3 regions of the Citrobacter sp. GW821-FHT07H02 genome follow, and region 3 is predicted to be linked to each of the others. Evidence: riboswitches for the same ligand, from Rfam matches in the RefSeq annotation. Region 3 holds a riboswitch; each other region holds the start of a gene.
The links. A riboswitch is a leader RNA that binds a small molecule or an ion and turns the genes downstream of it on or off. The one in region 3 is predicted to bind thiamine pyrophosphate.

Region 1 (10,635 bases), on a different contig from region 3:
CGCTTCATCGCCAGCGTCACAAGCTCGCTGCCGGAGGCGCGAATCGCCTCTGCCATTAAGGATGAAGAGGCGAATTTCCCTGTCCCCGTGAACAGGTGTGAGTCGAACGTTTTGTCTGCAATACGTAACATATCAGCCCCCGGCAATAACCTGAAAAAGCAGGATCTGATCACCGTCCTGCACAATGTGATGTTCCCACTGTTCGCGCGGCAGGATCTGTTGATTGAGCGCCAGCGCGGCACCAGGCTTGAGTTGGTCGAGCTGATTCAGCAGGTCGGTAACAGACACTCCCACTGCGCACTGCATCGACTCATCATTGAACTGAATCTGCATGTTGCCCTCCACATACCGGGCAGTCGCTGGCGCGTTGTAACGCCAGGCTGCGCCACTGGCTGGTTTTGGCGTCAAACAGACGCAGTTTGCCCGTGGGCGTTTCCATGCCGTTCAGGAGTTTAATGGCCTCCAGCGCCTGCAATGTGCCCATCACGCCGACCACTGGCCCCACGATGCCGGCGGTACGGCAGTTGCGTTCCGGCTCTTCGTCGTCCGGCCACAGGCAGCGATAACAGCCCTGCTCCCAGGGAGGCGTCAGAACCATTAATTGACCGCCAAAGCCAACGGCGCTGGCGGTAATCAGTGGCGTATTGAGCGCGACGCAGGCGGCGTTGATCGCCTGGCGGGTGGCCATGTTGTCGGTACAATCCAGTACCACATCAGCATTTGCGACCGCGTGTCGAAGCGCATCGCCGGAGAGACGTTGCTGTAACGCCACCAGTTCAATATCCGGGTTGAGACGCGCCAGTCTCTGCTTCGTGACGTGCGATTTCGGGCGGGCGATATCATCGGTAGTGAAGAGAATTTGCCGTTGCAGGTTACTCAGATGTACATCGTCATCGTCAGCCAGAACCAACGTGCCGATGCCCGCGCCCGCAAGATAGAGCGCGGCGGGCGAGCCTAATCCGCCTAAACCGATGACCAGCACGTGGCTTGCGAGCAGCTTTTGCTGCCCTTCAATCGCGATATCGCCAAGCAAGATCTGGCGGCTGTAGCGCATAAAGTCACGATCATTCATCGCCAGCTCCTGCTACCGAAAGCAACTGCGCGGTGGCGGCACGCCAGTCTGTTGCCTGCGTAATCGCGCTGACGACGGCAATACTGCCGACCCCGGTAGCCAGTACCGTAGGCGCGCGCTCAAGGCTAATCCCGCCGATGGCGACGGCAGGATAATCAGCCAGACGTTCAATATGGCGTGCCAGCTGTTCCAGCCCTTGCGGGGCGGAGGGCATCTGTTTGGTTTGTGTTGGGAAGACATGCCCCAGCGCGATATACGAAGGACGCGCGGCCAGCGCCACGTCAATTTCCATATCATCATGGGTCGAGACGCCAAGGCGCAGCCCTGCCGCCTGAATCGCCTTCAGATCGGTGGTTTCGAGATCTTCCTGACCCAGATGGACACCGTACGCGTTGTGCTTGATCGCCAGTCGCCAGTAGTCGTTGATGAACAACCGGGCGTCAAAACGACGCCCCAGCGTAATCGCGGCGATAACGTCCGCTTCCACGTCTTCATCGCGCTTATCTTTAATCCGCAGTTGGATCGTGCGCACGCCCGCCTCCAGCAGGCGTTCAATCCAGAGTACGCTGTCTACCACCGGATAAAGTCCGAGACGGAAAGGGACGGTGGGGAAATCAGGCTGGTACATCAGGCTTCCTCCCGCTTCAGATAGATTTCACCGCCTTTGGCACGGAAGTTCTCCGACATGTCTGCCATGCCCACTTCAATGGTTTGTGCGGCGGCGTAGTCACGAACTTCCTGGCTGATTTTCATCGAGCAGAACTTCGGCCCACACATGGAGCAGAAGTGGGCGACTTTGCCGGATTCCTGCGGCAGCGTTTCATCGTGGTACGCACGGGCGGTGAACGGGTCGAGGGCCAGATTAAACTGGTCTTCCCAACGGAATTCGAAGCGCGCTTTCGACATGGCGTTATCGCGAATTTGCGCGCCCGGGTGGCCCTTCGCCAGGTCGGCGGCGTGCGCGGCGATCTTGTAGGTGATCAGCCCCTGTTTCACATCTTCTTTGTTTGGCAGGCCGAGGTGCTCTTTCGGGGTGACGTAGCAGAGCATCGCGCAGCCAAACCAGCCAATCATCGCCGCGCCAATCCCGGAAGTGAAATGGTCATAACCCGGTGCAATATCGGTGGTCAATGGGCCTAAGGTGTAGAACGGCGCTTCATGACAGTGCTCCAGTTCTTCGGTCATGTTGCGACGGATCATCTGCATCGGGACATGTCCCGGACCTTCAATCATTACCTGTACGTCATATTCCCAGGCGATTTTGGTCAGTTCGCCGAGCGTATGCAGTTCGGCAAACTGTGCTTCGTCGTTGGCGTCACGAACGGAGCCAGGACGCAGGCCATCACCGAGAGAGAGTGCAACGTCGTAGGCGGCGCAGATTTCGCAAATCTCACGGAAGTGCTCGTAGAGGAAGTTTTCCTGATGATGGGAGAGGCACCATTTCGCCATAATTGAACCGCCGCGCGAGACAATCCCGGTCAGCCGTTTAGCGGTCATCGGCACGTAGCGCAGCAGCACACCTGCGTGGATGGTGAAGTAATCCACCCCCTGTTCCGCCTGCTCCAGCAGCGTATCGCGGAAGGCTTCCCAGGTCAGATCTTCGGCGATCCCATTGACCTTCTCCAGCGCCTGGTAGATCGGCACTGTACCGATCGGCACCGGGCTGTTACGCAGGATCCACTCGCGGGTTTCGTGGATATAGCGGCCTGTTGAAAGGTCCATCACCGTATCTGCCCCCCAGCGTGTGGACCAGACCAGTTTTTCGACCTCTTCTTCGATGGAAGAGGTCACCGCAGAATTGCCGATATTGGCGTTTACTTTGACCAGGAAGTTGCGGCCAATAATCATTGGCTCAGATTCCGGATGGTTAATGTTCGCAGGAATAATCGCGCGTCCGGCGGCCACTTCATCACGGACAAACTCCGGGGTGATGTTTTCCGGCAGGCGTGCGCCAAAGCCTTCGCCTGGATGCTGGTGGCGTAACACTTCGCTGCGAATACGCTCGCGCCCCATATTTTCACGGATAGCGATGAACTCCATCTCCGGCGTGACGATACCCTGGCGCGCATAATGCAATTGCGTGACGCATTTCCCGGCTTTGGCACGTTTCGGCGTTAACAGGCCCGTGAAACGGAGTTCGTCCAGACCGTCATCGGCCAGGCGCTCTTTGGTATAGGCAGAGCTGCGGTCGGTCAGTGCTTCACTATCGGTGCGGGCGTCAATCCACGGTTGACGCAGTTTTGCCAGACCCTGTTCAACATTAATCGCGATATCAGGATCGCCGTACGGACCCGAGGTGTCATACACCGGAATGGCTTCGTTTTCTTCGTATTGTGGATGGTCTTTTGTGCCGCCGGTTAACGTCGGACTAAGCTGGATTTCCCGCATTGGGATGCGGATATCCGCCTGCGAGCCGGTGATATAGATCCGTCTGGAGTTAGGAAAGGCGGTGCCTTCCAGCGTATTGATGAAGTGTTGTGCTTGTTCGCGTTGCTGGCGACGGGTTAATTTTGTTGCAGACATAGCTCATTCCAAAAAAGTAAGGACGTGGCTTGTCAGACGACGGATGAAGCAAGAGAGACGATCGCCGCAATGGCGATGCAATAGCAGATTGACTCTTGTTCCCTTCGCAGGTTTTAACCTGATCAGGTTCCGCGGATCCCGAATTAACGGTCTCAGCCCGTGCTTTCACACTGGGCACTCCGACAAGAAATAACCCCCAGTAAAGGGGGCGACAAAGGTAAGTTACGCGTTAATAGCGTCGAACTCAAGCAGGACGTTTTGCCCTGGCACTGTCGTGCATCGCGTCAAAGACCAGCATGATCAGCTTGTCTTCAAGGATAAATCGGGATTCCAGCGCTTCGCCGATATCTGATAAAACCTTTTGAAATTCAAGATAGTTATCATGATCGATGGCCATTTCCAGGCTGGAGTCGTAGTAATCCATAATGCGTTGCGTATTGGCTTCCAGCAGCGGCCAAATTTTCGTTGCGTTTAAAAGCTGCCCGTTACCTTCCAATTTATGGAGAATACGTTCATAAATACTGAAGTGTCCGGCGGAAAGGTAATCGACCAGACTTTGACAAAAATCATCCAGCGCTTTTTCGTTTAAGCGCATGTACGATTCTTTGCCAGGCTTAATGCCAACCAAATTGTAGTAAGCCACGAGCAGATGCTTACGTACATGTAGCCAGCGATCAACCAGTTTATTACTTCCTCTGACGTGCTCTGTCAGGTTATCCAGCTGGTTTAACATGATTGACTCCGCAAGTTTAGATTCAAAAAACTGCTCACTCAAAAATGTAAAAATAATGTAAACAACATGCCTGTGAAGCAAAGGTAGCGCAAGAGATATGGATCGTATAATTGAAAAATTAGACAGCGGCTGGTGGATTGTCAGCCATGAGCAAAAAATATGGCTACCTCGCGGAGAGCTGCCGCATGGCGAAGCGGCAAGTTTTGATCTGACGGGGCAGCGCGCACTCCAGATTGGGGAGTGGGAAGGCGAACCCATCTGGTTGGTACAGCAGCATCGCCGCCATGATATGGGGTCCGTACGACAGGTTATCGATCAGGATGTCGGTCTGTTTCAACTGGCGGGGCGCGGCGTGCAACTGGCGGAGTTTTACCGTTCACATAAATTCTGTGGCTACTGCGGGCACACAATGTACCCGAGTAAAACCGAATGGGCCATGTTGTGCAGTCATTGCCGCGAACGCTATTACCCTCAGATAGCGCCTTGCATTATTGTGGCGATTCGCCGTGAAGACACCCTTTTGCTCGCCCAACATACCCGCCATCGCAATGGCGTGCATACGGTGCTGGCCGGATTTGTTGAAGTGGGGGAAACCCTGGAACAAGCGGTGGCGCGTGAAGTCATGGAAGAAAGCCGTATTAAAGTGAAGAACCTGCGCTATGTCACGTCGCAGCCGTGGCCATTCCCGATGTCGCTCATGACTGCGTTTATGGCAGAGTACGACAGCGGGGAGATTGTTATCGATCCGAAGGAGTTACTGGACGCGGGTTGGTATCGTTATGACGATCTTCCGCTACTGCCGCCGCCGGGCACTGTCGCTCGTCGGTTGATCGAAGATACGGTGGCAATGTGTCGGGCAGAGTACGAGTGACATGATACACTGGACGCATAACGCTAAAGGAATGTAAAAATGACCGAACTGAAAAACGATCGTTACCTGCGTGCGCTGCTGCGCCAGCCCGTTGATGTCACCCCTGTATGGATGATGCGCCAGGCAGGCCGTTATCTCCCGGAGTATAAAGCCACCCGCGCACAAGCGGGCGATTTTATGTCACTGTGCAAAAATGCCGAGCTGGCGTGCGAAGTCACGCTCCAGCCGCTGCGCCGTTACCCGCTTGATGCGGCGATCCTCTTTTCGGACATCCTGACCATTCCGGATGCGATGGGCCTGGGGCTTTACTTTGAAGCCGGAGAAGGCCCGCGCTTTACCGCGCCGGTGACCTGCAAAGCCGACGTCGAAAAACTGCCAATCCCTGATCCCGAGGATGAACTGGGCTACGTGATGAATGCAGTACGCACTATTCGTCGCGAACTGAAAGGCGAAGTCCCGTTGATTGGTTTTTCCGGCAGTCCATGGACGCTGGCAACGTACATGGTGGAAGGCGGTAGCAGCAAAGCCTTTACCGTCATTAAAAAGATGATGTATGCAGACCCGCAGGCGCTCCATTTACTGCTCGATAAACTGGCGAAAAGCGTCACGTTGTATCTCAATGCGCAGATCAAAGCGGGCGCGCAGTCGGTGATGATTTTCGATACCTGGGGCGGCGTGCTGACCGGGCGCGATTATCAGCAGTTCTCGCTCTATTACATGCATAAAATCGTCGATGGTCTCCTGCGTGAGAATGAAGGGCGTCGTGTGCCGGTCACGCTGTTTACCAAAGGCGGCGGCCAATGGCTGGAAGCGATGGCGGAAACGGGCTGTGATGCGCTGGGACTCGACTGGACCACAGACATTGCCGATGCGCGTCGTCGCGTAGGACATAAAGTGGCGCTGCAGGGGAATATGGATCCTTCCATGCTGTATGCACCAGCGGCGCGTATTGAAGAAGAGGTCGCGACGATTCTGGCGGGATTCGGCCAGGGTGAAGGCCACGTCTTCAACCTTGGGCACGGCATTCACCAGGATGTGCCGCCAGAACATGCTGGAACCTTTGTGGAGGCAGTACACCGGATTTCAGCGCAGTATCACCAGTAAGGGATCGGCATGGATCTCGCGTCGCTACGCGCTCAACAGCTTGAACTGGCTGCATCGGTTTCCCGCGAGGATCGTCTGGATAACGATCCTCCGGATCTGATCGCAGGCGCTGATGTTGGGTTTGAGCAGGGCGGTGAAGTGACGCGAGCCGCAATGGTACTGTTGAAGTATCCTTCGCTTGAGCTGGTGGAGTACAAGGTGGCGCGCATCGCCACCACCATGCCGTATATTCCTGGCTTTCTCTCCTTTCGTGAATATCCCGCGCTGCTGGCCGCGTGGGAGCAACTCTCGCATAAGCCTGATTTAGTGTTTGTCGATGGCCACGGTATTTCTCATCCGCGTCGCCTCGGTGTTGCCAGCCATTTTGGGCTGCTGGTGGATGTGCCGACCATCGGCGTGGCGAAAAAACGGCTGTGCGGCAAATTTGACCCTCTCTCTGCCGAACCCGGCGCGCTGGCGCCGTTAATGGATAAGGGCGAGCAGCTGGCATGGGTCTGGCGTAGCAAAGCGCGCTGCAATCCACTGTTTGTTTCGACCGGGCACCGGGTTGGGCTGGACAGCGCCCTTGCGTGGGTACAACGCTGTATGAAAGGGTATCGCTTACCCGAGCCTACGCGCTGGGCTGACGCGGTGGCGTCGGACCGTCCGGCATTTGCGCGTTGGCAAGAAATTCAGCCTTGATTCAGGTACACTTCCGCTAATTATCGTTTTCGAGATCTCATCATGTTACAAAACCCGATTCATCTGCGCCTTGAGAAGCTGGAAAGCTGGCAGCATGTCACTTTTATGGCCTGTTTGTGCGAACGCATGTACCCCAACTACGCCATGTTCTGTCAGCAAACTGAATTTGGCGATGGGCAGATTTACCGCCGAATTCTGGATTTGATTTGGGAAGTGCTGACGGTCAAAGATGCGAAAATCAATTTCGACAGCCAGCTGGAAAAGTTTGAAGAGGCCATTCCGTCGGCAGATGATTACGATTTGTACGGCGTTTATCCCGCGATTGATGCCTGTGTGGCATTAAGCGAATTGATGCACTCGCGTCTGAGTGGTGAAACGCTGGAGCATGCGATTGAAGTCAGTAAGACGTCTATTACCACCGTTGCGATGCTGGAAATGACGCAAGCTGGTCGTGAAATGACCGATGAAGAGCTCAAAGAGAACCCTGCGGTTGAGCAAGAATGGGACATTCAGTGGGAAATATTCCGACTTTTGGCCGATTGCGAAGAACGCGATATTGAGCTGATAAAAGGGTTACGCGCAGACCTGCGCGAGTCCGGCGAGAGTAATATCGGTATAATTTTTCCGCAATGAGACCAGAAAACGTGATTTAACGCCTGATTTGTCATGCCTGAAGGCTTCCCTTCCGCCCCCCGTCTGGTCTACATTTGGGGGGCGAAAAAAAGTGGCTATCGGTGCGTGTATGCAGGAGAGTGCTTTTCTGGCATTTTCGTCGCACTCGATGCTTAGCAAGCGATAAACACATTGTAAGGATAACTTATGAACAAGACTCAACTGATTGATGTAATTGCAGACAAAGCAGAACTGTCCAAAACCCAGGCTAAAGCTGCTCTGGAATCCACTCTGGCTGCTATTACTGAGTCTCTGAAAGAAGGCGATGCTGTACAACTGGTTGGTTTCGGTACCTTCAAAGTGAACCACCGCGCTGAGCGCACTGGCCGCAACCCGCAGACCGGTAAAGAAATCAAAATCGCCGCAGCTAACGTGCCGGCATTTGTTTCTGGCAAAGCACTGAAAGACGCAGTTAAGTAATTCGCGTGGCAGTGAACAGTTTTAGCGAAGGGGCGGGTTCGCCCCTTTTGTCTGTCTGGCGTCGTACGCTGACGTTGGCAGGCGCGCTATTGCTGACCGCGTGCAGTCAGCACTCTTCGCTTCCCCCCTTTACGGCCAGCGGTTACGCGGACGATCAGGGGGCGGTGCGTGTCTGGCGTAAAGATTCCGGCGGTGATGTTCATCTGCTTTCCGTCTTTAGCCCATGGCGCAGCGGCGAGACGACCACGGCTGAATATCGCTGGCAAGGTGATACGCTTTCTCTGATTGAATTCAACGTTTACGGTAAACCGGCAGAGCATATTCGCGCCCGATTCGACGATCGTGGTGAACTGAGCTTTATGCAGCGTGAGGTTGGCGGGCAGAAACAGCAGCTTTCCAGCGATCAAATTGCGCTATACCGCTATCGCGCCGATCAAATCCGCCAGACCAGCGACGCGTTGCGTCAGGGGCGGGTGGTTTTACGCCAGGGACGCTGGCACGCCAATCAAACCATCACCACCTGCGAAGGCGAAACGCTGAAGCCCGATTTAGACGCGTGGGCAATCAGCCATATTGAGCGCCGCCAGAGTCGCTCGTCGGTTGAGGTGAGCGTGGCATGGCTGGAGGCGCCTGAAGGATCTCAGTTGCTACTGGTGGCGAATGAAGACTTCTGTCGCTGGCAGCCGCAAGAGAAAAGTTTCTGATTCAACGGGGTTTACCAGTGGCCCATCCCCATATGGCCGCCACCCCGATGATACCCGCCGCCACCGCAACCCATTCCTGTACCACGCGGCACGCCTGCTTCCACCATCGCAATATCGCGTTTCACCTGTTGATCATTCAGCGACTGACGCAAAGAGGCCATCTCTTTCGCCACGGCGCTAATTTTCGCGCTATCCGGTGAACTGGCGGTTAATAACGCATTGTACTCATACTGTTTGGACGTTAATTGCTGACGTAACGAACGGGTCTGCGAGTCGTAATCATCATCGATTTTCTGGGCGGCGGCTTGCTGTTCCGTTGTGAGCGCACTGACATTTTGTTGCCTCATCCCACTGTTGTCATTTCCCCAGTGATTTCGGGCGATGGCTGGGCTGGAACCCAGAACCATCAGGGATAGTGCGATCAGCGCCAGACCCGCCGTGTTATTCCGTTTCATATTTTGTCCTCTTGTTGGTTATCTTCCTTCCCTTTTGCATCTTCCATGCCAGGTGTTCCATCCCCAGTCTGCGGGAGAAATATCAGCCGTTGAGTGGCTAAAGCGAGTAAAAATGACTCGCCTGATTTTCGCAGCGGGTCATTTTTACTCAGTAGCATCAGCAGTTTGTGTCTAAAGACAGGGTTGCAGGGCGCGAAAAGTGGCATGATTTCTGCTGGAACAAGGAGATGATCTGGCAATAGAGAGAACGTATGCGTGATATACGGCAACATAAGGATACGGTGGCGAGATGGCTGAGTGGCGTTCTGCCTGCCGCCATTCTCGTTCTGGTGGGGCTTTTTTCCGTCATGACCCTGCGGGATTACGGACGTGAGAGCGACGCTGCGCGGCAAACGCTACTGGAAAAAGGCAGCGTGCTGATCCGTGCACTGGAATCTGGCTCTCGGGTGGGGATGGGAATGCGTATGCACCATGCTCAGCAGCAGACCCTGCTGGAGGAAATGGCCGGACAACCGGGCGTACTGTGGTTTGCCATCACTGATGCGCAGGGCAATATCGTGACCCACAGCGACCCCGGGCGCGTCGGAAAATCACTCTACTCTGCGGACGAAATGCGCCAGTTAAATCCCGGTGATGAGGAAAGCTGGCGGCCGATCGCCATTCACCAGAATGGCGGAGAACCGACACCGGCGCTGGAAATTTATCGTCAGTTCCAGCCCATGTTTGCGTCAAAACGGCATGGCATGCGCAGCATGCCACGTTGTGAGGAGAGTGGCGGACAAGCGGCATCCGCGCCACAGACCATTTTTATTGCCTTTGACGCCAGCGATCTGGTCGCGACTCAGGCAAGAGAGTGGCGCAATACGGTGATTGTGCTTTCTGCGCTGGCGGGTGTATTGCTGGCAACAATGCTCTCTTATTTCTTGTATCGTCGCTACTTGCGTTCTCGTCAGCTGTTACAGGACGAGATGAAACGCAAAGAGAAGCTGGTGGCGCTCGGGCATCTGGCGGCGGGGGTGGCGCATGAAATTCGCAACCCGCTCTCTTCCATCAAAGGGCTGGCGAAGTATTTTGCCGAGCGCTCACCTGCGGGTGGCGAATCCTATGAGTTGGCGCAGGTGATGGCAAAAGAGGCCGATCGGTTAAATCGGGTGGTGAGCGAACTGCTGGAACTGGTAAGGCCTACGCATCTGACGCTGCAGTCGGTGGATCTCAATGACATCATCACTCACTCGTTACAGCTCGTTAGCCAGGATGCGCGAAGCAGGGCGATTCAGCTGCAGTTTACCGCCAATGTGTCGCTGCCGGCTGTTCAGGCCGATCCTGACAGGCTAACGCAGGTATTACTGAACCTGTATCTGAACGCGATTCATGCTATTGGTCATCAGGGCGTCATTACG
Region 2 (10,635 bases), on a different contig from region 3:
CCTGGCTCGCGTAGTAGAAGCCGCCATCAACGCAGGGGCAAGAACCATCAATATCCCTGATACCGTGGGTTACACCATGCCTTTCGAGTTTGCAGGTATCATTTCCGGGCTGTATGAGCGAGTTCCGAACATCGATAAAGCCATCATCTCTGTTCACACCCACGATGACTTAGGTTTGGGCGTGGGTAACGCACTGGCAGCAGTGCATGCGGGCGCGCGTCAGGTAGAAGGCGCGATGAACGGTATCGGCGAACGTGCCGGTAACTGCTCGCTGGAAGAGGTGATCATGGCGATTAAAGTGCGTAAAGATATCCTGAACGTACAGACCCGCATTCATCACCAGGAAATCTGGCGTACCAGCCAGTTAGTCAGCCAAATCTGTAACATGCCGATTCCGGCGAACAAAGCGATTGTTGGCAGCGGCGCCTTTGCCCACTCTTCCGGCATCCATCAGGATGGCGTGCTGAAAAATCGTGAAAACTACGAAATCATGACACCAGAATCGATCGGCCTGAATCAAGTTCAGTTGAACCTGACGTCACGCTCAGGCCGCGCGGCGGTAAAACACCGTATGGATGAGATGGGTTATAAAGAGGACGAATACAGCCTGGACAATCTGTATGACGCGTTCCTGAAACTGGCGGATAAAAAAGGTCAGGTATTCGACTACGACCTGGAAGCGCTGGCCTTCATTAACAAACAGCAGGAAGAGCCGGAGCATTTCCGTCTGGATTATTTCAACGTGCAGTCCGGCTCGAACGATATCGCCACGGCGTCCGTCAAACTGGCCTGCGGCAACGAAGTGAAGGCAGAAGCGGCCAACGGCAACGGTCCCGTCGATGCTATCTATCAGGCCATCAACCGTATCACTGATTACAACGTCGAGCTGGTGAAATACAGCTTAACGGCAAAAGGCCACGGCAAAGATGCGCTGGGCCAGGTGGATATCGTCGCCAACTATAACGGTCGCCGTTTCCACGGCGTCGGCCTGACGACGGATATCGTCGAATCCTCCGCCAAAGCGATGGTGCATGTCCTGAACAACATCTGGCGTGCGGCTGAAGTCGAAAAAGAGTTGCAACGCAAAGCTCAGAACAACGAAAACAACAAGGAAACCGTGTGATGTCGAAGAATTACCATATTGCTGTGTTGCCGGGCGACGGTATTGGCCCGGAAGTCATGGCGCAAGCCCTGAAAGTACTGGATGCCGTTCGCAACCGCTTTGCCATGCGTATTACCACCAGCCATTACGACGTAGGCGGCGCTGCCATCGACAATCACGGTCAACCGCTGCCGCAGGCCACGGTTGAAGGCTGTGAGCAAGCGGATGCCATTTTGTTTGGCTCGGTCGGCGGTCCAAAATGGGAAAAACTGCCGCCTGACCAGCAGCCCGAGCGCGGCGCCTTACTGCCGCTGCGTAAGCATTTCAAATTGTTCAGCAACCTGCGTCCAGCCAAACTGTACCAGGGGCTGGAGGCCTTCTGCCCGTTACGTGCGGATATTGCCGCCAACGGTTTCGATATCCTGTGCGTGCGCGAGTTGACCGGCGGGATCTATTTCGGTCAGCCAAAAGGCCGTGAAGGTCACGGTCAGTATGAAAAAGCCTTTGATACCGAGGTCTATCACCGTTTTGAAATCGAGCGTATCGCACGCATTGCTTTTGAGTCAGCCCGTAAACGCCGCCATAAAGTGACGTCAATTGATAAAGCGAACGTACTGCAAACGTCCATTCTGTGGCGTGAGATCGTCAATGAAATCGCGAAAGAGTATCCGGACGTTGAACTGGCGCACATGTACATCGACAACGCCACCATGCAGTTGATCAAAGATCCGTCTCAGTTCGACGTGCTGCTGTGCTCCAACCTGTTTGGCGACATCCTGTCTGACGAATGCGCCATGATTACCGGTTCCATGGGCATGTTGCCTTCCGCCAGCCTGAATGAACAAGGTTTCGGCCTGTATGAACCTGCGGGCGGCTCGGCGCCAGATATCGCCGGGAAAAATATTGCCAATCCGATTGCGCAAATCCTCTCTCTGGCGCTGCTGTTGCGCTACAGCCTGGAGGCAAACGACGCCGCAACCGCGATAGAAAGCGCCATTAATCGCGCGTTAGAAGAAGGTATCCGCACCGGTGATTTAGCCCGTGGCGCTGCCGCAGTCAGTACCGATGAGATGGGCGATATCATCGCCCGCTACGTCGCAGAAGGGGTGTAATCATGGCTAAAACATTGTATGAAAAATTGTTCGATGCGCACGTCGTCTATGAGGCGCCGAACGAAACCCCGCTGTTATATATCGACCGTCATCTGGTGCATGAAGTGACCTCTCCGCAGGCATTTGATGGTCTGCGCGCGCATGGCCGTCCGGTTCGCCAGCCGGGTAAAACCTTCGCGACGATGGATCACAACGTCTCCACGCAAACCAAAGACATCAACGCATCCGGCGAGATGGCCCGCATTCAGATGCAGGAGTTGATTAAAAACTGCAACGCGTTCGGCGTCGAGCTGTACGACCTGAATCACCCGTATCAGGGCATCGTCCACGTGATGGGCCCTGAACAGGGTATCACCTTACCGGGCATGACCATTGTCTGCGGCGACTCCCACACGGCGACCCACGGCGCATTTGGCGCACTGGCGTTCGGAATCGGAACCTCTGAAGTTGAGCACGTTCTGGCGACGCAGACCCTGAAACAGGGCCGCGCTAAAACCATGAAAATCGAAGTTAATGGCACTGCGGCGCCGGGGATTACGGCAAAAGATATCGTGCTGGCGATCATTGGGAAAACCGGCAGCGCTGGCGGTACCGGACATGTGGTTGAATTTTGCGGTGACGCGATCCAGGCCCTGAGCATGGAAGGCCGTATGACGCTGTGCAACATGGCCATCGAAATGGGCGCGAAAGCCGGTCTGGTCGCGCCGGATGACACCACCTTCAACTATGTACAGGGTCGTCTGCACGCGCCGAAGGGGAAAGATTTTACCGATGCCGTAGCATACTGGAAAACCCTGAAGACCGACGATGGCGCCAAATTTGATACCGTCGTTACCCTGCAGGCGGAAGAGATCGCGCCGCAGGTCACCTGGGGCACCAACCCAGGCCAGGTCATCTCCGTGACGGAGAATATTCCCGATCCCGCATCATTTGCCGACCCGGTCGAACGCGCCTCCGCCGAAAAAGCGCTGGCCTATATGGGACTGAAACCCGGTATTCCGTTAACGGAAGTGGCTATTGATAAAGTATTTATCGGCTCCTGCACCAACTCGCGTATTGAAGATTTGCGTGCGGCGGCAGAAATCGCCAAAGGCCGCAAAGTGGCTCCGGGTGTACAGGCGCTGGTCGTGCCAGGCTCTGGCCCGGTGAAAGCCCAGGCGGAAGCGGAAGGTCTGGACAAGATCTTCATTGAAGCCGGTTTTGAGTGGCGTTTACCCGGTTGTTCCATGTGTCTGGCAATGAACAACGATCGCCTGAATCCGGGTGAACGTTGCGCTTCCACCAGCAACCGTAACTTTGAAGGTCGTCAGGGACGCGGTGGACGCACACACTTAGTCAGCCCGGCCATGGCCGCCGCCGCCGCCGTTACCGGTTATTTTGCCGACATTCGCAGCATCAAATAAGGAAACCACCATGGCAGAGAAATTTATCCAACATACAGGCCTGGTTGTCCCGCTGGATGCCGCCAACGTCGACACCGACGCCATTATTCCTAAGCAGTTTTTGCAGAAAGTCACCCGTACCGGCTTTGGCGCACACCTGTTTAACGACTGGCGATTCCTGGATGAACAGGGCCAGCAGCCCAACCCGGAGTTCGTACTGAACTTCCCGCAATATAAAGGGGCCTCCATTCTTCTGGCGCGGGAAAACTTTGGCTGCGGTTCTTCACGCGAGCACGCGCCATGGGCGCTGACGGATTACGGGTTCAAAGTGGTCATCGCCCCCAGCTTCGCGGATATTTTCTACGGCAACAGCTTCAACAATCAGTTGTTGCCAGTAAAGTTAAGCGATGCGGAAGTGGATGAACTGTTTACCCTGGTGCAGGCGAATCCGGGCATCACATTCGACGTGGACCTGGAGGCTCAGGTGGTAAAAGCGGGAGATAAATCCTACCCCTTTGCGCTCGACGCATTTCGCCGCCACTGCATGATGAACGGTCTGGACAGCATCGGGCTGACACTGCAACACGAAGATGCCATTACGGCATATGAAGAGAAGCAACCGGTGTTTATGCGCTAACCCCAGGTGCCGCCTGGGAGAATTGCCCGGCGGCACTTCGTTTGCACGGGCCTACAAAGTCCGTGTAGGCCGGGTAAGGCGAAGCCGCCACCCGGCAAAATTAAACATCTTTTACTCGTCCGGTCATCGCCAGCGTCACCACAGAGATCGCCGCAATCACCCAATAGACGGCAAAATGCCCGTAACTTTGCGCTACCGCGCCCTGGATAACTCCGGCCAGGATCACTCCCGTTGAAATACTGTTGGTGAACAACGTTGTTGCCGACCCCGCCCGCCCCGGCATCAGATCCTGAAACCACAACATCCCGATACCCGCGATAATGCCAATAAACACCGCATTAAACAGTTGCAACACCAGCAACGCCGCATGGCTGTGAAAAAAGATAAGTCCAAGATAGAAAAGGACGCCTGCCGCGACCGCCGTGATCATCATGCGCCGCTTTCCGAAGCGCTTCACATAATAGCCCGCGAGGATCATCGCCGGAATTTCCAGCCCTGCTGCCGTCCCCATCAGGATCCCCGCCAGTTTATCCGGCAGCCCAAGATCGCTGCTAATCCAGAGCGGCATATCAATGATGTACATGGTGTTGCAGGTCCACATTAAGGTGGAGGCAATAAACAACATCCGCACATTTTTATCCTGCCAGCCGCCGGTCGGCGTTTCAGGCGCATCAACGGGTTGCTCAACGCGCGCCACCGAAGGCAGTATCAACGCAATCAGCACGAGGCTGATAGCAAAGATCCCGGCCGCAATAGCAAACATCGTGGTGAAGCCATAATTCAGCGCCAGCATAAACGCCAGCGGCGGGCCAATCACCCACGCCAGCGAGAGCTGGGCACGCATCACCGAGCTGAACATCACCACTTCCCGCGCCGAACTGTCTGCATACTCCCGCGCCAGCGCAAACAGCTGCGGCATGGCGCTATTCGCCAGCGATGCCAGCAGTACGCCACAGGTAATCAACGTGAGGTAATGGCGATTAAACGCAAACAACAGCGCGTTACCGATGGCCATCAGACAGCAAAACATGATCAGTCGACGGCGGTCGCCCCGGCTATCCGAACGTTTTGCCAGCCCCAGACTCACCGCGATCCCGGCAATGGCGTTTACCGTATAAAACAGCCCGACCCAAAACGGTTGCGCCCCCACTTCACGGCTCAAAAACAGGCTCAACGTCGGTGCCTGAAGCGCGCCTGCCACGCCCATCATAAAAGCCACCAGCATGAACGCCGCGTAAACGCCGTTAAGACGCCGCCCCATCGTCATAATCCAGAGCATACAGTTCCTTAATTGTGCTGCTGAAACGAAAAAAGCCAGCAGGTATTATCTGCTGGCGGGTGATTTTAGGCCAGAGCCTACACCAATACTCAGTCACACATGATGTCTGCAATTTGGACCTCAGAGGTCAGGCTGTCACCTCCCATTGCATCAGTTCTTCGAGCACCTTTAAGCGCTGCGGCGCGCTCAGGCAAGCCAACCAGGACAACCCTTCTGTCGCGGTAAAGTAGTGCAGAAAAAACGGACGCATAGTCGACCTCTCCATATTGCTTCATCGGAATCCATTATTGGCCTAATATGGGGATTATAAAATTGCTGAGTTTTTCGCAGGAGTTCCTCTTTTATGTCTTCAGGTCGTCTGCAACAACAGTTCATCCGTCTGTGGCAATGCTGTGATGGAAAAACGCAAGACACCACGCTGAATGAGCTGGCGGAACTGTTAAGTTGCTCCCGCCGCCATATGCGTACGCTGCTGAACACCATGCAGGCGCGCGGCTGGCTGACCTGGGAAGCCGAAGTCGGACGCGGTAAACGCTCACGCCTGACCTTCCTCTACACCGGACTTGCGCTACAGCAACAGCGGGCGGAGGACCTGCTGGAGCAGGACCGCATAGACCAGCTGGTGCAATTAGTCGGTGACAAAACGGCCGTACGGCAAATGCTGGTTTCACATCTGGGGCGCAGCTTCCGTCAGGGCCGACATATCCTGCGTGTGCTTTACTATCGACCGATGCACAACCTGCTGCCGGGCAGCGCATTACGCCGTTCTGAAACCCACATCGCCCGGCAAATCTTCAGCGCGCTAACCCGCGTAAATGAGGAAAATGGGGAACTGGAAGCCGATATTGCCCATCACTGGCAGCAAATTTCTCCTTTGCAATGGCGATTCTTTCTGCGACCGGGGATTCACTTTCACCACGGGCGAGAGCTGGAAATGGAAGATGTGGTGGCGTCTCTCACGCGCATCAACGCCCTTCCGCTCTACTCGCACATCACGCAGATTGTCTCTCCGACAACCTGGACGCTGGATGTCCATCTCTCACAACCCGATCGCTGGCTTCCGTGGTTGTTAGGCCAGGTTCCGGCGATGATCCTGCCGCGAGAATGGGAAACCCTGAACAATTTCTCCAGCCATCCAATAGGTACTGGCCCTTATGCCGTGATGCGCAATACGCGTAATCAGCTGAAGATCCACGCCTTTGACGATTACTTTGGCTATCGGGCACTCATTGATGAAGTGAATGTTTGGGTGTTGCCGGACATTAGCGAAGAACCGACGTGCGGCCTGATGCTCGAAGGCACTGTAGAAAGTGAAAAGGCCATTGAGAGTCGTCTTGAGGAAGGCTGTTACTATTTACTCTTTGATGCGCGAACCCATCGCGGTGCCAATCAGCACGTCAGAGAGTGGGTAAGCCACGTGCTTTCCCCTACCCATTTGCTTTACCACGCCGATGAGCAGTACCAGCGCCTGTGGTTCCCCGCCTATGGATTACTGCCCCGCTGGCACCATGCCCGGCCGGGGCGCGGTGAAAAACCTGCGGGTCTGGAAACCCTGACGCTGACGTACTATCGCGAACACATTGAACATCGGGTTATCGCCCAGATCATGAGCGACCTGCTGGCAGAACATCAGGTTCACCTGAATATTCAGGAGATCGACTACGATCAGTGGCACGCAGGCGAGATCGAAAGCGACATCTGGCTAAATAGCGCCAACTTTACGTTGCCGCTCGATTTCTCACTATTCGCTCACTTATGCGAAGTGCCTTTGCTACAAAACTGTATCCCACGAGACTGGAAGGAAGATGCCGCGCAATGGCACGCAGGCGAGATGAATCTGGCCGCGTGGTGCCAACAGTTGCTCGCCAGCAAAGCGATTGTGCCGCTCATTCACCACTGGCTGATCATTCAGGGACAGCGCAGTATGCGCGGCTTGCGGATGAATACGCTCGGCTGGTTCGACTTTAAATCGGCGTGGTTTGCCCCACCGGATCCTTAACCCTTTTGATCTCTTCACGTAATCATTACAATGTGCCGTTCTCAACGGGGTGCTGCGCCATGTGCGCGGGCTGAGAAAATACCCGTCGAACCTGATCCGGATAACGCCGGCGAAGGGATTTGAGGCTAATGCTCAAGTCCTTTGCCACTCTTTTACTGAGGTGCAAAGTGTTAAAAAAATGTCTTCCCTTACTGGTGCTGTGTGCTGCACCGGCCTTCGCTAAACCGGTCCTGACCGTGTACACCTACGACTCTTTCGCCGCCGACTGGGGACCCGGTCCCACCATCAAGAAAGCTTTCGAAGCCGACTGCCAGTGCGAACTGAAAATGGTGGCGCTGGAAGATGGCGTCTCGTTGCTTAATCGCCTGCGTATGGAAGGGAAGAACAGCAAAGCGGATGTGGTGCTTGGGCTGGACAACAACCTGCTCGAGGCCGCCACGCAAACCAACCTGTTTGCGAAAAGCGGCATTGCGCCTGATGCCGTCAACGTACCTGGCGGTTGGCAGAACGAGACCTTTGTCCCCTTCGACTACGGATACTTCGCGTTTGTTTATGATAAAAACAAGCTGAAAAACCCGCCTAAAAGCCTGAAGGAGCTCGTTGAAAGCGACCAGAAATGGCGCGTGATTTATCAGGATCCGCGTACCAGCACGCCGGGTCTTGGACTGATGTTGTGGATGCAGAAAGTCTATGGCGATAAGGCCCCCGAAGCCTGGCAGAAACTGGCGGCCAAAACGGTCACCGTCACCAAAGGCTGGAGCGAAGCCTATGGCCTGTTCCTGAAAGGGGAAAGCGATCTGGTGCTGAGCTACACCACCTCTCCGGCGTATCACATTATCGAAGAGAAAAAAGACCATTACGCTGCGGCAAACTTCAGCGAAGGCCACTATCTGCAGGTAGAAGTCGCCGCCCGTACCGCCGCCAGCAAACAGCCGGAACTGGCAGAGAAATTCCTCAAATTTATGGTTTCTCCGGCATTCCAGAACGCCATCCCCACCGGCAACTGGATGTACCCTGTCACCAACGTCACTCTACCCGCCGGGTTTGATCAGTTGACCAAACCGGCCACTACGCTGGAGTTCACTCCTGCTGAAGTGGCATCTCAACGTCAGGCATGGATCAGCGAATGGCAACGCGCCGTCAGCCGTTAATTCCCGGCTGGCTGATACCCGGACTTTCTGCCGCCACGCTGATAGTGGCGGTTGCTCTGGCCGCATTTCTGGCGCTCTGGCTTAACGCGCCGCAGGGAGAATGGCTCTCGCTTTGGCAGGACAGCTACCTGTGGCACGTGGTGCGTTTTTCGTTCTGGCAGGCGTTTCTCTCAGCGCTGTTATCGGTGGTCCCGGCGATTTTCCTTGCCAGGGCGCTTTACCGACGCCGTTTCCCCGGTCGTCTGGCGTTATTACGCTTGTGCGCCATGACCCTGATTCTGCCGGTACTGGTCGCCGTTTTCGGTATTCTCAGCGTCTACGGTCGCCAGGGCTGGCTCGCCACACTCTGGCAAGCGCTGGGGCTGGAGTGGCGTTTCTCGCCTTACGGGTTGCAGGGCATTCTGCTGGCGCACGTCTTTTTTAATCTGCCGATGGCCAGCCGCTTGCTACTCCAGGCGCTGGAAAACATCCCCGGCGAACAGCGACAGCTCGCGGCGCAGTTAGGCATGCGCGGCTGGAATTTTTTCCGCTTTGTGGAGTGGCCGTGGTTACGTCGGCAGATCCCTCCGGTGGCGGCGCTCATTTTTATGCTCTGCTTCGCCAGTTTTGCGACCGTACTTTCACTCGGCGGCGGCCCTCAGGCCACCACCATCGAGCTGGCGATTTATCAGGCTCTCAGTTACGACTTCGATCCTGCGCGGGCGGCAATACTGGCGTTGATCCAGATGACATGCTGCCTGGCGCTGGTGCTGCTCAGCCAGCGTTTAAGCAAGGCCATTGCGCCGGGAACGACGCTGGTGCAAGGCTGGCGCGATCCGGACGATCGCCTGCATAGCCGCCTGACCGACGCAGCGCTGATTATTCTGGCACTGTTGCTACTGCTGCCTCCGCTATTGGCGGTCATTGTTGACGGTTTCAACCGCCATTTGCTGGATGTCCTCGCACAACCTGTGCTCTGGCAGGCCCTGTGGACATCACTGCGGATCGCACTGGCCGCCGGTTTGCTGTGCGTGGTTCTGACCATGATGCTGTTGTGGAGTAGCCGAGAACTGCGGGCACGGCAACAGGTGCTGGCAGGTCAAACGCTGGAATTGAGCGGCATGTTGATTCTTGCCATGCCCGGTATTGTCCTGGCAACAGGCTTTTTTCTGCTGCTGAACAACAGTATCGGTTTGCCGGAATCCGCAGACGGAATTGTGATTTTCACCAATGCGTTAATGGCGATTCCTTACGCACTGAAAGTGCTGGAGAACCCTATGCGAGACGTGACGGCACGTTACAGTATGCTGTGCCAGTCGCTGGGGATCGAGGGATGGTCACGCCTGAACGTGGTGGAACTGCGCGCACTGAAACGGCCGCTGGCGCAGGCGCTGGCGTTTGCCTGCGTACTTTCGATTGGCGATTTTGGCGTCGTCGCCCTGTTTGGCAACGATGATTTCCGCACACTGCCATTTTATCTGTACCAGCAGATTGGCTCTTACCGCAGTCAGGACGGTGCGGTAACGGCATTATTGCTGCTGATACTCTGCTTTATGCTCTTTACCGTGATTGAAAAACTACCGGGGCGACATGCTAACTCTGACTGATATCACCTGGCTTTATCACCATTTGCCGATGCGTTTTACGCTTTCTGTGGAACGCGGCGAACAGGTGGCGGTGCTGGGGCCAAGCGGTGCCGGGAAAAGCACCTTGTTGAATCTCGTTGCGGGATTCCTCGCACCCGCCAGCGGTACTCTGCTGATTGAAAGCGAGGATCACACCACCACGCCCCCGGCCCGTCGCCCGGTCTCGATGCTGTTTCAGGAAAACAACCTGTTCAGCCATCTGACGGTGCAACAAAACATCGGTCTTGGGCTTGATCCGGGACTGAAGCTCAATGCGCTCCAGCGGGAGAAAATTCAGCATATTGCCCGCCAGATGGGCATCGATAACCTGATGGCGCGTTTACCGGGCGAGCTTTCCGGCGGTCAGCG
Region 3 (10,635 bases):
GGTAAACCGGTGGCTGAGCTTGAGAACAACGGCGTCACTAACGGTGCTGCGATGCGCGTCTCACCATTAGGCTGCCTGTTGCCGACGCATTCTCTGGATACCTTTATCGATGAGGTGGCGTTGGCCTCCAGTCCAACGCATAAGTCCGATCTCGCGGTGGCCGGTGCCGTGGTGGTCGCGTGGGCGATATCTCGTGCGATTGATGGCGAGCCCTGGGAGAGAATTGTCGACTCACTGCCTGCCATCGCCCATCACGCCCAGCAAAAACGCATCACCACCTTTAGCGCTTCGCTCTCGGCCCGCCTGGAACTGGCGTTGAAGATCGTTCGTGAAGCCAACGGCGTTGAATCCGCCAGCGAACAGCTTTACCAGGTCGTCGGGGCGGGCACCAGTACCATTGAATCTGTTCCCTGCGCCATCGCGATGGTGGAGCTGGCGCAGACCGACCCGAATCGTTGCGCGATCCTCTGCGCCAATCTCGGCGGCGATACCGACACCATTGGCGCGATGGCGACCGCGATTTGCGGTGCATTAAACGGTATTGGGGCTATCTCCCCGGACCTGAAACAAGAACTGGATGCGGTTAATCAGCTGGATTTTGATCGCTACGCCACCGAACTGGTGCGTTTGCGTCAAATGCGGGAGGTATCATGAATGCCGCACACTTGCGAGATCTGTTGCCGACCCTGACCACCCGTCGCCCTGTCACCGTGGTGGGCGCGGCGGTGATTGACGTGATTGCCGATGCCTGGGCTCTGCCCTGGCGCGGCTGCGACATTGAGTTAAAACAACAGGGTGTGCATGTTGGCGGCTGCGCGCTGAATATCGCCGTGGCCTTAAAACGTCTGGGGATTGAAGCCAGCAATGCCCTGCCGCTGGGCCAGGGCGTATGGGCTGATATTATCCGTAACCGAATGGCAAAAGAGGGTTTACTGAGTCTTATCGACAACGCCGAAGGCGATAACGGCTGGTGTCTGGCCCTGGTGGAGCCTGATGGCGAGCGCACCTTTATGTCATTCAGCGGCGTAGAAAACCAGTGGAATAGCGACTGGCTGGCGCAGTTGTCCGTCCCCCGCCAGAGTTTGCTCTACCTTTCCGGCTATCAGCTCGCCGCCCCTTGCGGTGAACGGCTGGTATGCTGGCTGGAAAGTCTGGACGACGTGACGCCTTTTATCGATTTTGGCCCACGCATCGGCGATATTCCTGACGCATTAATGTCACGGATTATGGCGCTGCGTCCGCTGGTGTCTCTCAACCGCCAGGAGGCGGAAATCGCCGCCGAACGTTTTGAACTCAGCACCGAAATGACCGCCTTTGGCGCAGCATGGCTGGCGCGATTTTCAGCGCCGGTGGTCGTGCGCCACGATAAAGACGGCGCATGGTACTTCAGTCAGCACGCTGCGGGCTGCGTCCCGGCGTTTCCTGTCGAGGTCGTAGACACGATCGGCGCAGGCGACAGCCATGCCGGAGGTGTGCTGGCCGGACTGTCATCCGGCTGGTCACTGGCAGATGCCGTGCTGCTCGGCAACGCAGTGGCATCCTGGGTGGTTGGGCATCGCGGGGGAGATTGCGCGCCCCTGCGCGAAGAGCTACTCCTCGCACACAAAAACGTATAGATCGCTGCGGCAGTAGCTGATGCTGTACTCAATGGGCCGCTGTTGTTGATCAAGCGCCACTTGCTTTATCACCAGCACCGGCACTTTGCTGTCCATCTGAATATGTGACTGAAACTCAGCATCCGGCATACGTGCGCTAACGCGAGAACGCGTACGCTGGGGAAAAATGTGCTGGCTGCGGAAATAGTCATACAGTGAGACGCCAATGGCATCCACGTCATGAATAAGATGCACCGGCACCCATGATTCTTCGATGGAAACCGCATCTTCATCCACATAGCGAATGCGTTTTAGCAGGAAGACATCACTTCCACTCGCAATCGCCAGTTGTTGTGCCACCTCGTCCGGGCAGGTGACAACGCGTTTATTGACCCACAGCGTATCGGGCTTTTTACCGCGTAAGACCACCTGCTGAGAAAAACCACGCGCCTCTTTAAGGGAATACTCAAAGATATTGTTGATTTGCGTCCCGTATCCGCGCGCGCGAGTCACCACCCCTTCTTCTTCCAGCGCTTGCATCGCTTTACGAACGGTAATTCGCGAAACGCCAGTCAACTGGCTAAGATCACGCTCACCAGGCAAAATATTGCCATGCTCAAGAATTCCGCTACGCACAGCATTCTTGACCGTTTCTGCAAACTTCATGTAGAGCGGCGTATTATCCGCCGCTGAAATTCGTTCGTTCAGTTGCGCAATCAGCCGGGTATGCGATTGTTCCATTTATCTTTTTCCTGGCAGACGAGTCTGTTGCCAGTATACTACCATTACCACCATGCGTGGAAATGATGTACCGGCCCAATCCCCTCGCCCACTTCCAGCGTATCTGCCTGAGCCAGCGCCGCAGAAAGCCAGATTTTTGCCTCCTGCACCGTTTCTGCCCAATTTTGGTGGCGAGGACGAAGCGCCGCCAGCGCCGCCGACAGCGTACAGCCCGTGCCATGGGTGTTTTTGGTGTTCACTCTGGGGGCGGTAAAACGCACCTCGCCTTCGCGCGTAAACAGCCAGTCCGGGCTTTGAGCATCGTCCAGATGTCCTCCTTTCATGAGCACCGCGCCGCAGCCCATCGCCAGCAGCGCGCGACCTTGCTCCAGCATTTCCCGCTCGCTACGCGCATGTTCAGCGTTAAGCAACGCCGCGGCTTCAGGTAAATTTGGCGTAATAATGGATACCTGCGGCAACAAGCGGGTTCGCAGCGTCTCAACGGCGGAAGGCGAAAGCAACGGATCGCCGCTTTTTGCCAGCATGACGGTATCCAGCACCACATTTTTCACCTGATGGCGCTGTAAACGTTCGGCCACCGCCTCAACGATATCGGTTTCCGCCAGCATACCGATCTTGGAGGTATCAATTCGCACATCGTTGAACACAGAATCAAGCTGCGCCGCGACAAAATCAGGTTCAATTCGGTAGACCGACTGAACGCCGCGCGTATTTTGCGCGACCAGCGCGGTAATGACGGAGCAACCATACGCACCGAGGGCCGAGAATGTTTTCAGATCGGCCTGAATTCCCGCACCGCCGCTGGGGTCCGTGCCAGCAATGGTTAAAGCATTTATCCGTTTCATGCGTATTCCTCCGCGTTCAGGTTATAGAGAGCATCAAGAAAAGCAGGAATAAAACTGCCGGGTCCCTGACTGCGATCGGTTGCTATTTGCCCCGCTTGCTTCATCCAGCTACAGGCGGAGGCGACATTGTCCAGCGTATTCCCCGGCAACGCGCAGATTGCCGCCACCACCGCGGATAAAGCACACCCCGTACCCACGACACGCGTCATCAAAGGTGAGCCACCGGTGACACAGACGGTGCGTTGACCATCGGTCACGTAATCCACCTCTCCCGTCACCACCACGACACTTCCGTACTGACGCGCCAGGGCAAGCGCAGCAGGTAACGCCGAGGCGGCTGTATCGGTAGTATCCACTCCGCGTCCGCCCGCAGACATTCCGGCAAGCGCAAGAATTTCAGACGCATTCCCGCGAATAGCGGCAGGTTGCTGCGCCAACAACGTCAGGCAGAAGTGACGACGGAAATCGAGTCCGCCCACGGCGACGGGGTCAAGCGTCCAGGGGGTATTGGCAATGCGCGCCTGCTCCACCGCCGTGCGCATGGCTTCAGCGCGTGCCTGTGTCAGTGTTCCGACATTAATCAGAAGCGCACTCGCGATGGCGGCAAACTGGCCGGCCTCTTCAGGTTCAATCACCATGGCAGGTGAAGCGCCTAACGCCAGCAATGTGTTCGCTGTAAACGTTTGTACGACATCATTCGTCATACAGTGTGTGAGAGGAGAAAGTGTTCGAAATTGGTGCAAGGTACGAGCCGCCAGAGCGCGGCTGTGCAGGTCAGGCTGCATGTTCAGCTCCTGCCCGCGTGAAGAAGATGAGACACGAGCAGTGTCAGACTTCCCTACGCTGGCATTATCCAGATCAGGTGGTACGGGTATTTCTCAGCCTTCATTTAAGAAGGGCACCCCGAGTCGTTAGTAGTACAAATCGCTTGATTATTAACAGAGTAAGGAAAGCAGTTGGCGATTGCAAGCCCTCGCTGGCAGGCTGATATCCAGCCCTGTTTCAGGGTCAGCAAGAAAGCGAAAACGATAAATGACGCCAGTACATATCACGCCCATTTTTACCGTCAATATTTCATCCGGATAACACCGTGTTGCATTCGTTAAAGCGTAAAGATGACGTTATTGAGCATGCTAGCCGTGATTAATGCTATGCATATTTTTTACATATCAATATCACTTACTCTACTTTAAGCCATCTAATAGAACCATCCTATCTAAAATATTAACACTACGTATCATCAATAAAATTCAAAATAGTGAACCAGAAAAAACAAAATAAAGTATCAGAAATAAATAATAACCCAGGTTACAAACAGTTCATTCTTAGATTAAATATAATTCAACAGCCCTTCCATTTATTCTCTAATCTTCTATTGATCTGGATAACAGCAGATTTTCACCCCCCAAAACTTTAGCTATTCGTGCCATGCGTGATCTACATCAAAGTTTAACCTATCACGTTGCTGGATAGTTTATTCGCGTTACTAAAAAAGGAAATTAGTCACCACTCGGTAAGATATTGTCTGGAAGAGACAAAGGCCGTCTCAACGCTTAAAAATAACAGTAATAACACTTATGTTAATTTCTTGTGGAAATGTTTAAATGAAATTTGTTAAATCTGCAGTTTCTGTCGTTGTTTTTAGCGCCATCGCCATTTCTTCTGCTCATGCTGCCAGCGTTGGTTATATCGGTACGATAGATGGTACAAATACCTTTATCGCTGTTAAAGGGGTTGATGAGTCTGTTAAAACATACGACCTGGATCAGATTCAAAATAATACCAATCGCATTACGTCTGTTGATGCTGATTTAAATAGCACGAAAGATGCAGTCATTGTCGTAAACAAAAAAGTGGATGATGTTCAAACGCAAGCCGATTTACATACTGGCCAAATTGCCTCGAATAATCATCAAATTGGTATTTTATTCAACACCAAAGCGGATCAGAGCACTGTTGATAGTGAAGCGGCGAACCGTTTAAGTGGGGATAAGAATTTGCAAACGCAAATCACCACTAACAAAGCCGACCAGCAGCAAGTGAATCATGCGTTATTGAATCAAAATATCCACGAAGACAACCGCATTAAAGCCCTTGAAGACGCCCCTAAACCAAAAGATGGCAAAGATGGGCGCGATGGAGTCACCACCACGGTGACAAAAGTCGATACCGCGACGCAATCGAAAGTTGCCAGTAATAGCCAGGCTATTACCGCTACCGCTAGACAATCGGCAAATGTCGCGCAAGACCTTCAGGATGCGAAGCAGTTTTTCACTCAACAGCAAGCCAGCAGCAATGCGCAGTTCAATTCGTTAAAAGATGAAGTCGATAGTAATAAAAAAGAGGCTCGCAGCGGCGCTGCTTCAGCAATTGCGATTGCTTCAATGCCGCAGGTTCAGGCAAGCCAGGCCATGATGGTTTCTGCTGGCGTGGGTTCTTTTAAAAATGAGCAAGCGTTAAGTGTTGGTGCATCTTTCCACGCAGGCAGTAACACCATTATCAAAGCAGGAATTAGCGATTCAACCAATAATGATTTTGCGATGGGTGCAGGCGTGGGTATCGGTTTCTAATAACGGCACTCCCCTTTATATAACAGGGGATGAGATGAAGACATATTTCAAATAAATAAAGGTATATGATGAAAGCTATTCTTATTCTGGCCACCGCGTGCGCTATTCTGAGTGGCTGCTCGACCTCCGCTTCTCGTATGGCGGCATGCGAGTCTCAGGGCGTCAGTCGCGATGCTTGCTATATCGCAGATCAAAACCGCCAATCGGCAATTAACGCCGCAGCGGAGAAACAAGCATTAGAAAATGCCAACGCGCTGTACAGTAATAAAACCGAACAGACTCACCACCATCACAAAAACGCCAACAGCGAGGGTTATTAATGAAAACGCTAATTGTATCTCTGGTTCTGGCTACACTGGCCACCTCTCCGGCTTTTGCTATCAGCCATTCTTATCGCGATAACCTGGAGAAATCTGGCTGTACGCAAGTCGAGGATGCTGCCGGTACGTGTGGTCATCACCAGGCTGTTTCTGATAGCCAAACAATCATCAAGCACTATGACGGCTTAAAAATCATCTGGAAAATTAACGAGAGCGTCACGGTCGATGGTAAACCGGCGGTGGTGATTGAATCCGGTGGATACGGTGCCACATGGCAACAAGGGATCTATAAAATCATCACTTATAAAAACCATAAAATTGCCGTAATGAAGAATGACCAATTTGCTGGATATGCGAAGTAAGTAATAATCGCTTAAGGATGAGCGATAATAAAATATAATTATTAATCCCTTCTTTCAACATGGATATAGAGCGACGTTGTCTGCATCATGCAATGCAAACCGAAAATTGACCTGGATGATTCTTAAAACCACTGTTCGCAAAAGGGACTACGGGTTAGTGATACCGTTTATTGGCGCTTTCGTTTACACTTTTTACGAAATAATAGGTGTGATTACAAAAAAGTGCTTGTCACACATACCACGCAGTGGGAATGATACACGGCTAAATTTTGTGACCCGATAGAGTGGAAAGTGGAGAGTATATGGGTATGAAGAAAATGATGTTGATGGGCGCCCTGATGATAGCAACCAGCACCGTCTGGGCCGCTACGGGAGCCAAAACAGGCATCGCTCAGTACGAATTAAGCGGATTTGTTGCCGACTTCACCCATTTCAAACCCGGGGATACCGTCCCGCAATTGTACCTTACTGATGAGTACAAAATTAAACAGTGGCAACTGCGCAACCTGCCTGCTCCGGATGCGGGAACTCACTGGACTTATATGGGCAGCGCTTACGTTCTGGTCAACGATACCGATGGCAAAATCGTGAAAGCCTACGACGGCGAGATTTTTTATCACCGATAATCAAATTTCCCCCTCTTTTCAGAGGGGGAACTCAGAAACTGCTTTCTTAATTATTCACCGCGAACTCATTCTTACGCGTTCTGCCATAACTTACATCGCGTTGCGTTTCGATTTCAGACATGTGCGTTATCTTTAAACGAGATAAGCGAAATGGAAGCTATGGCAGGTTAAAAGCGTTCGCCACACCAGTTTAATATTGATGTGGCGAACGGATTAGAGGCGTAAATTAGCGAATATTAGACCGCACGGAAGGCAATTTCGCCCGGGATAACGTCACCCTGCCAGTACAGTTGCGCGGCAACACGGTCAGCCAGTTCTCGGTACATCGCTGTGAATTCACTGTCAGGACGGCTGATCACCGTCGGCGTTCCCCGGTCGAGGTCTTCACGCAGGCTAATATGCAGCGGCATCTGTCCCAGCAACTGAGCACGGTACTGCTCCGCCAGCTTCTGCGCGCCGCCCGTGCCAAAGATCGGCTCATGATGACCACAGTGGCTACAGATATGCATACTCATGTTTTCAACAATGCCCAGTACAGGCACTTCGACCTTCTCGAACATCACAATGCCTTTTTTGGCATCGATAAGCGCAATGTCCTGCGGGGTCGTGACGACCACAGCTCCCGTCACCGGAATGTTCTGTGACAGCGTCAATTGAATGTCACCGGTTCCCGGCGGCATATCCAGAACCAGGTAATCCAGATCGGGCCACAACGTCTCCTGCAACATCTGCATCAGCGCTTTGCTGGCCATTGGACCACGCCATACCATGGCATTATCTTCTGTCACCAAATACCCGATTGAGTTCGTCGCCAGCCCATGAGACATGATCGGCGCCATGTGGGTGCCGTCAGGTGACGTTGGACGTTGATTTTCTGCGCCGAGCATCGTGGGAATAGACGGACCGTAAATATCCGCATCCAGAATGCCGACCTTCGCCCCTTCCGCAGCCAGCGCTAATGCCAGGTTCACCGCAGTAGACGATTTACCCACTCCGCCTTTACCGGAACTGACCGCGATAATGTTCTTAACACCGTTAATACCCGGCTGGTTTTTCACACGCTTAAGCGTCGCAATGTTGTGTGACAACTTCCAGTCGATCGCTTTTGCGCCTGTGATCCGCAGCAGGTCACCGCTACATTGCTCTTTTAACACCTCAAACGCGCTGTGCCAGACAAACGGCATGACCAGCTCAACGTGCAGCGTGTCATCCATCCAGGCAACGTGATGCAACGCTTTAAGCGTTGTAAGATTATGCTTCAAGGTGGGGTGCTGAAAATTCGCCAGCGTCCCGGCGACCATAGCGCGCAAGGTTTCTGGTGATTTGGCCTGGGATTGTGCGTTCATCCCGACTCCTTTTTGTTGTTCTGAAAAAACGATTGTAACTACCTAGTCTACTCCAGTGGTAACAAATATTCATTTATGGATAAATGCCCTTATCACTTGGCGTAGTTATTCCCTTTCAGGTAACATCAGAACCCCCTTTTAATAGAGAAGAAGTAATACCTACTATGACTCAAGTCGCGAAGAAAATTCTGGTAACGTGCGCGCTGCCGTACGCAAACGGCTCTATCCACCTCGGCCATATGCTGGAGCACATCCAGGCTGATGTCTGGGTCCGTTACCAGCGAATGCGCGGCCATCAGGTTAACTTCATCTGCGCAGACGACGCCCACGGCACGCCAATCATGCTGAAAGCACAGCAATTGGGCATCACGCCTGAGCAGATGATTACCGAAATGAGTCAGGAGCATCAGACTGATTTCGCAGGTTTCAACATCAGCTATGACAACTACCACTCGACGCACAGCGATGAGAACCGTGAATTGTCCGAGCTGATTTACTCGCGCCTGAAAGAGAACGGTTTTATCAAAAACCGCACCATCTCTCAGCTTTACGATCCGGAAAAAGGCATGTTCCTGCCGGACCGTTTTGTCAAAGGCACCTGCCCGAAATGTAAGGCGGCGGACCAGTACGGCGATAACTGCGAAGTGTGCGGCGCGACCTACAGCCCAACTGAGCTTATCGAGCCGAAATCCGTGATTTCCGGCGCCACGCCAGTAATGCGTGATTCTGAGCACTTCTTCTTTGACCTGCCCTCTTTCAGCGAGATGCTTCAGGCGTGGACCCGCAGCGGCGCACTCCAGGAGCAGGTCGCAAACAAAATGCAGGAATGGTTTGAATCCGGTCTGCAACAGTGGGACATCTCCCGCGATGCGCCGTACTTCGGTTTTGAAATTCCGAATGCGCCGGGCAAATATTTCTACGTCTGGCTGGATGCGCCAATCGGCTACATGGGTTCATTCAAGAACCTGTGCGACAAGCGCGGCGACACCGTAAGCTTTGACGAATACTGGAAGAAAGACAGCGATGCCGAACTGTATCACTTCATCGGTAAAGATATTGTCTACTTCCACAGCCTGTTCTGGCCCGCGATGCTGGAAGGCAGCAACTTCCGCAAACCGACGAACCTGTTTGTTCACGGCTATGTGACAGTGAACGGCGCGAAGATGTCAAAATCACGCGGCACCTTCATTAAAGCCAGCACCTGGCTGAACCATTTTGACGCCGACAGCCTGCGTTATTACTACACCGCGAAGCTCTCTTCCCGTATTGATGATATCGATCTGAATCTGGAAGATTTCGTGCAACGCGTGAACGCCGATATCGTCAACAAGGTGGTTAACCTTGCGTCGCGTAACGCGGGCTTTATTAACAAGCGTTTTGATGGCGTACTGGCTTCTGAGCTGGCTGACCCGCAGCTGTATAAAACCTTCACCGACGCCGCAGCGGTAATTGGCGAAGCGTGGGAAAGCCGTGAATTCGGTAAAGCGATCCGTGAAATCATGGCGCTGGCCGACGTCGCCAACCGTTATGTCGATGAACAGGCACCGTGGGTCGTTGCGAAACAGGAAGGCCGCGATGCCGACCTGCAGGCGATTTGCTCAATGGGTATCAACCTGTTCCGCGTGCTAATGACTTATCTGAAGCCGGTTCTGCCAACGCTGACCGAACGTGCGGAAGCGTTCCTGAATACGGAACTGAACTGGGATGCCATGGCGCAGCCGCTGCTCGCGCACAAAGTAAATGTCTTCAAAGCGCTCTACAACCGCATCGAGATGAAACAAGTCGAAGCACTGGTTGAAGCCTCTAAAGAAGAAGTCAAAGCGCTGAGCACGCCGGTAACCGGTCCGCTGGCAGACGACCCGATTCAGGAAACCATCAGCTTTGATGATTTCGCCAAAGTGGATTTGCGCATCGCACTGATCGAAAACGCCGAGTTTGTTGACGGCTCCGATAAGCTGCTGCGTCTGACGCTCGATCTTGGCGGTGAGAAACGTAACGTCTTCTCGGGGATCCGTACGGCTTATCCCGATCCGCAGGTGCTGATCGGTCGCCATACGGTGATGGTCGCCAACCTGGCGCCGCGCAAAATGCGCTTCGGCATCTCTGAAGGGATGGTGATGGCCGCAGGTCCTGGTGGAAAGGATATTTTCCTGTTAAGCCCGGATGAAGGCGCGAAGCCGGGTCAGCAGGTGAAATAATCTGCATAAAAAAACGCTGCTTCGGCAGCGTT

Region 1: another riboswitch for thiamine pyrophosphate. It lies ahead of thiC (phosphomethylpyrimidine synthase ThiC); the one in region 3 lies ahead of thiM (hydroxyethylthiazole kinase).
Region 2: another riboswitch for thiamine pyrophosphate. It lies ahead of thiB (thiamine ABC transporter substrate binding subunit); the one in region 3 lies ahead of thiM (hydroxyethylthiazole kinase).

Annotation. Positions count from the first base shown of each region.
Region 1 is NZ_JBWKPZ010000031.1:22,188-32,822, forward strand. Features, by position in the region: gene thiG (thiazole synthase) at 1-131, opposite strand, end outside; gene thiS (sulfur carrier protein ThiS) at 133-333, opposite strand; gene thiF (thiazole biosynthesis adenylyltransferase ThiF) at 314-1,072, opposite strand; gene thiE (thiamine phosphate synthase) at 1,065-1,700, opposite strand; gene thiC (phosphomethylpyrimidine synthase ThiC) at 1,700-3,595, opposite strand; TPP riboswitch at 3,678-3,787, opposite strand; gene rsd (sigma D regulator) at 3,840-4,328, opposite strand; gene nudC (NAD(+) diphosphatase) at 4,426-5,199, shown strand; gene hemE (uroporphyrinogen decarboxylase) at 5,239-6,303, shown strand; gene nfi (deoxyribonuclease V) at 6,313-6,984, shown strand; gene AC07NP_RS21680 (YjaG family protein) at 7,027-7,617, shown strand; gene hupA (nucleoid-associated protein HU-alpha) at 7,804-8,076, shown strand; gene AC07NP_RS21690 (DUF1481 domain-containing protein) at 8,088-8,780, shown strand; gene zraP (zinc resistance sensor/chaperone ZraP) at 8,792-9,235, opposite strand; gene zraS (two-component system sensor histidine kinase ZraS) at 9,487-10,635, shown strand, end outside.
Region 2 is NZ_JBWKPZ010000004.1:101,247-111,881, reverse strand. Features, by position in the region: gene leuA (2-isopropylmalate synthase) at 1-1,123, shown strand, start outside; gene leuB (3-isopropylmalate dehydrogenase) at 1,123-2,214, shown strand; gene leuC (3-isopropylmalate dehydratase large subunit) at 2,217-3,617, shown strand; gene leuD (3-isopropylmalate dehydratase small subunit) at 3,628-4,233, shown strand; gene AC07NP_RS07465 (sugar efflux transporter) at 4,334-5,512, opposite strand; gene sgrT (glucose uptake inhibitor SgrT) at 5,640-5,762, opposite strand; gene sgrR (HTH-type transcriptional regulator SgrR) at 5,856-7,511, shown strand; TPP riboswitch at 7,547-7,647, shown strand; gene thiB (thiamine ABC transporter substrate binding subunit) at 7,679-8,662, shown strand; gene thiP (thiamine/thiamine pyrophosphate ABC transporter permease ThiP) at 8,638-10,248, shown strand; gene thiQ (thiamine ABC transporter ATP-binding protein ThiQ) at 10,232-10,635, shown strand, end outside.
Region 3 is NZ_JBWKPZ010000020.1:9,971-20,605, forward strand. Features, by position in the region: gene AC07NP_RS17755 (ADP-ribosylglycohydrolase family protein) at 1-654, shown strand, start outside; gene AC07NP_RS17760 (PfkB family carbohydrate kinase) at 651-1,616, shown strand; gene AC07NP_RS17765 (GntR family transcriptional regulator) at 1,590-2,336, opposite strand; gene thiD (bifunctional hydroxymethylpyrimidine kinase/phosphomethylpyrimidine kinase) at 2,381-3,181, opposite strand; gene thiM (hydroxyethylthiazole kinase) at 3,178-3,966, opposite strand; TPP riboswitch at 4,000-4,097, opposite strand; gene AC07NP_RS17780 (YadA C-terminal domain-containing protein) at 4,786-5,751, shown strand; gene AC07NP_RS17785 (hypothetical protein) at 5,817-6,071, shown strand; gene AC07NP_RS17790 (hypothetical protein) at 6,071-6,433, shown strand; gene AC07NP_RS17795 (RcnB family protein) at 6,736-7,059, shown strand; gene apbC (iron-sulfur cluster carrier protein ApbC) at 7,296-8,405, opposite strand; gene metG (methionine--tRNA ligase) at 8,570-10,603, shown strand.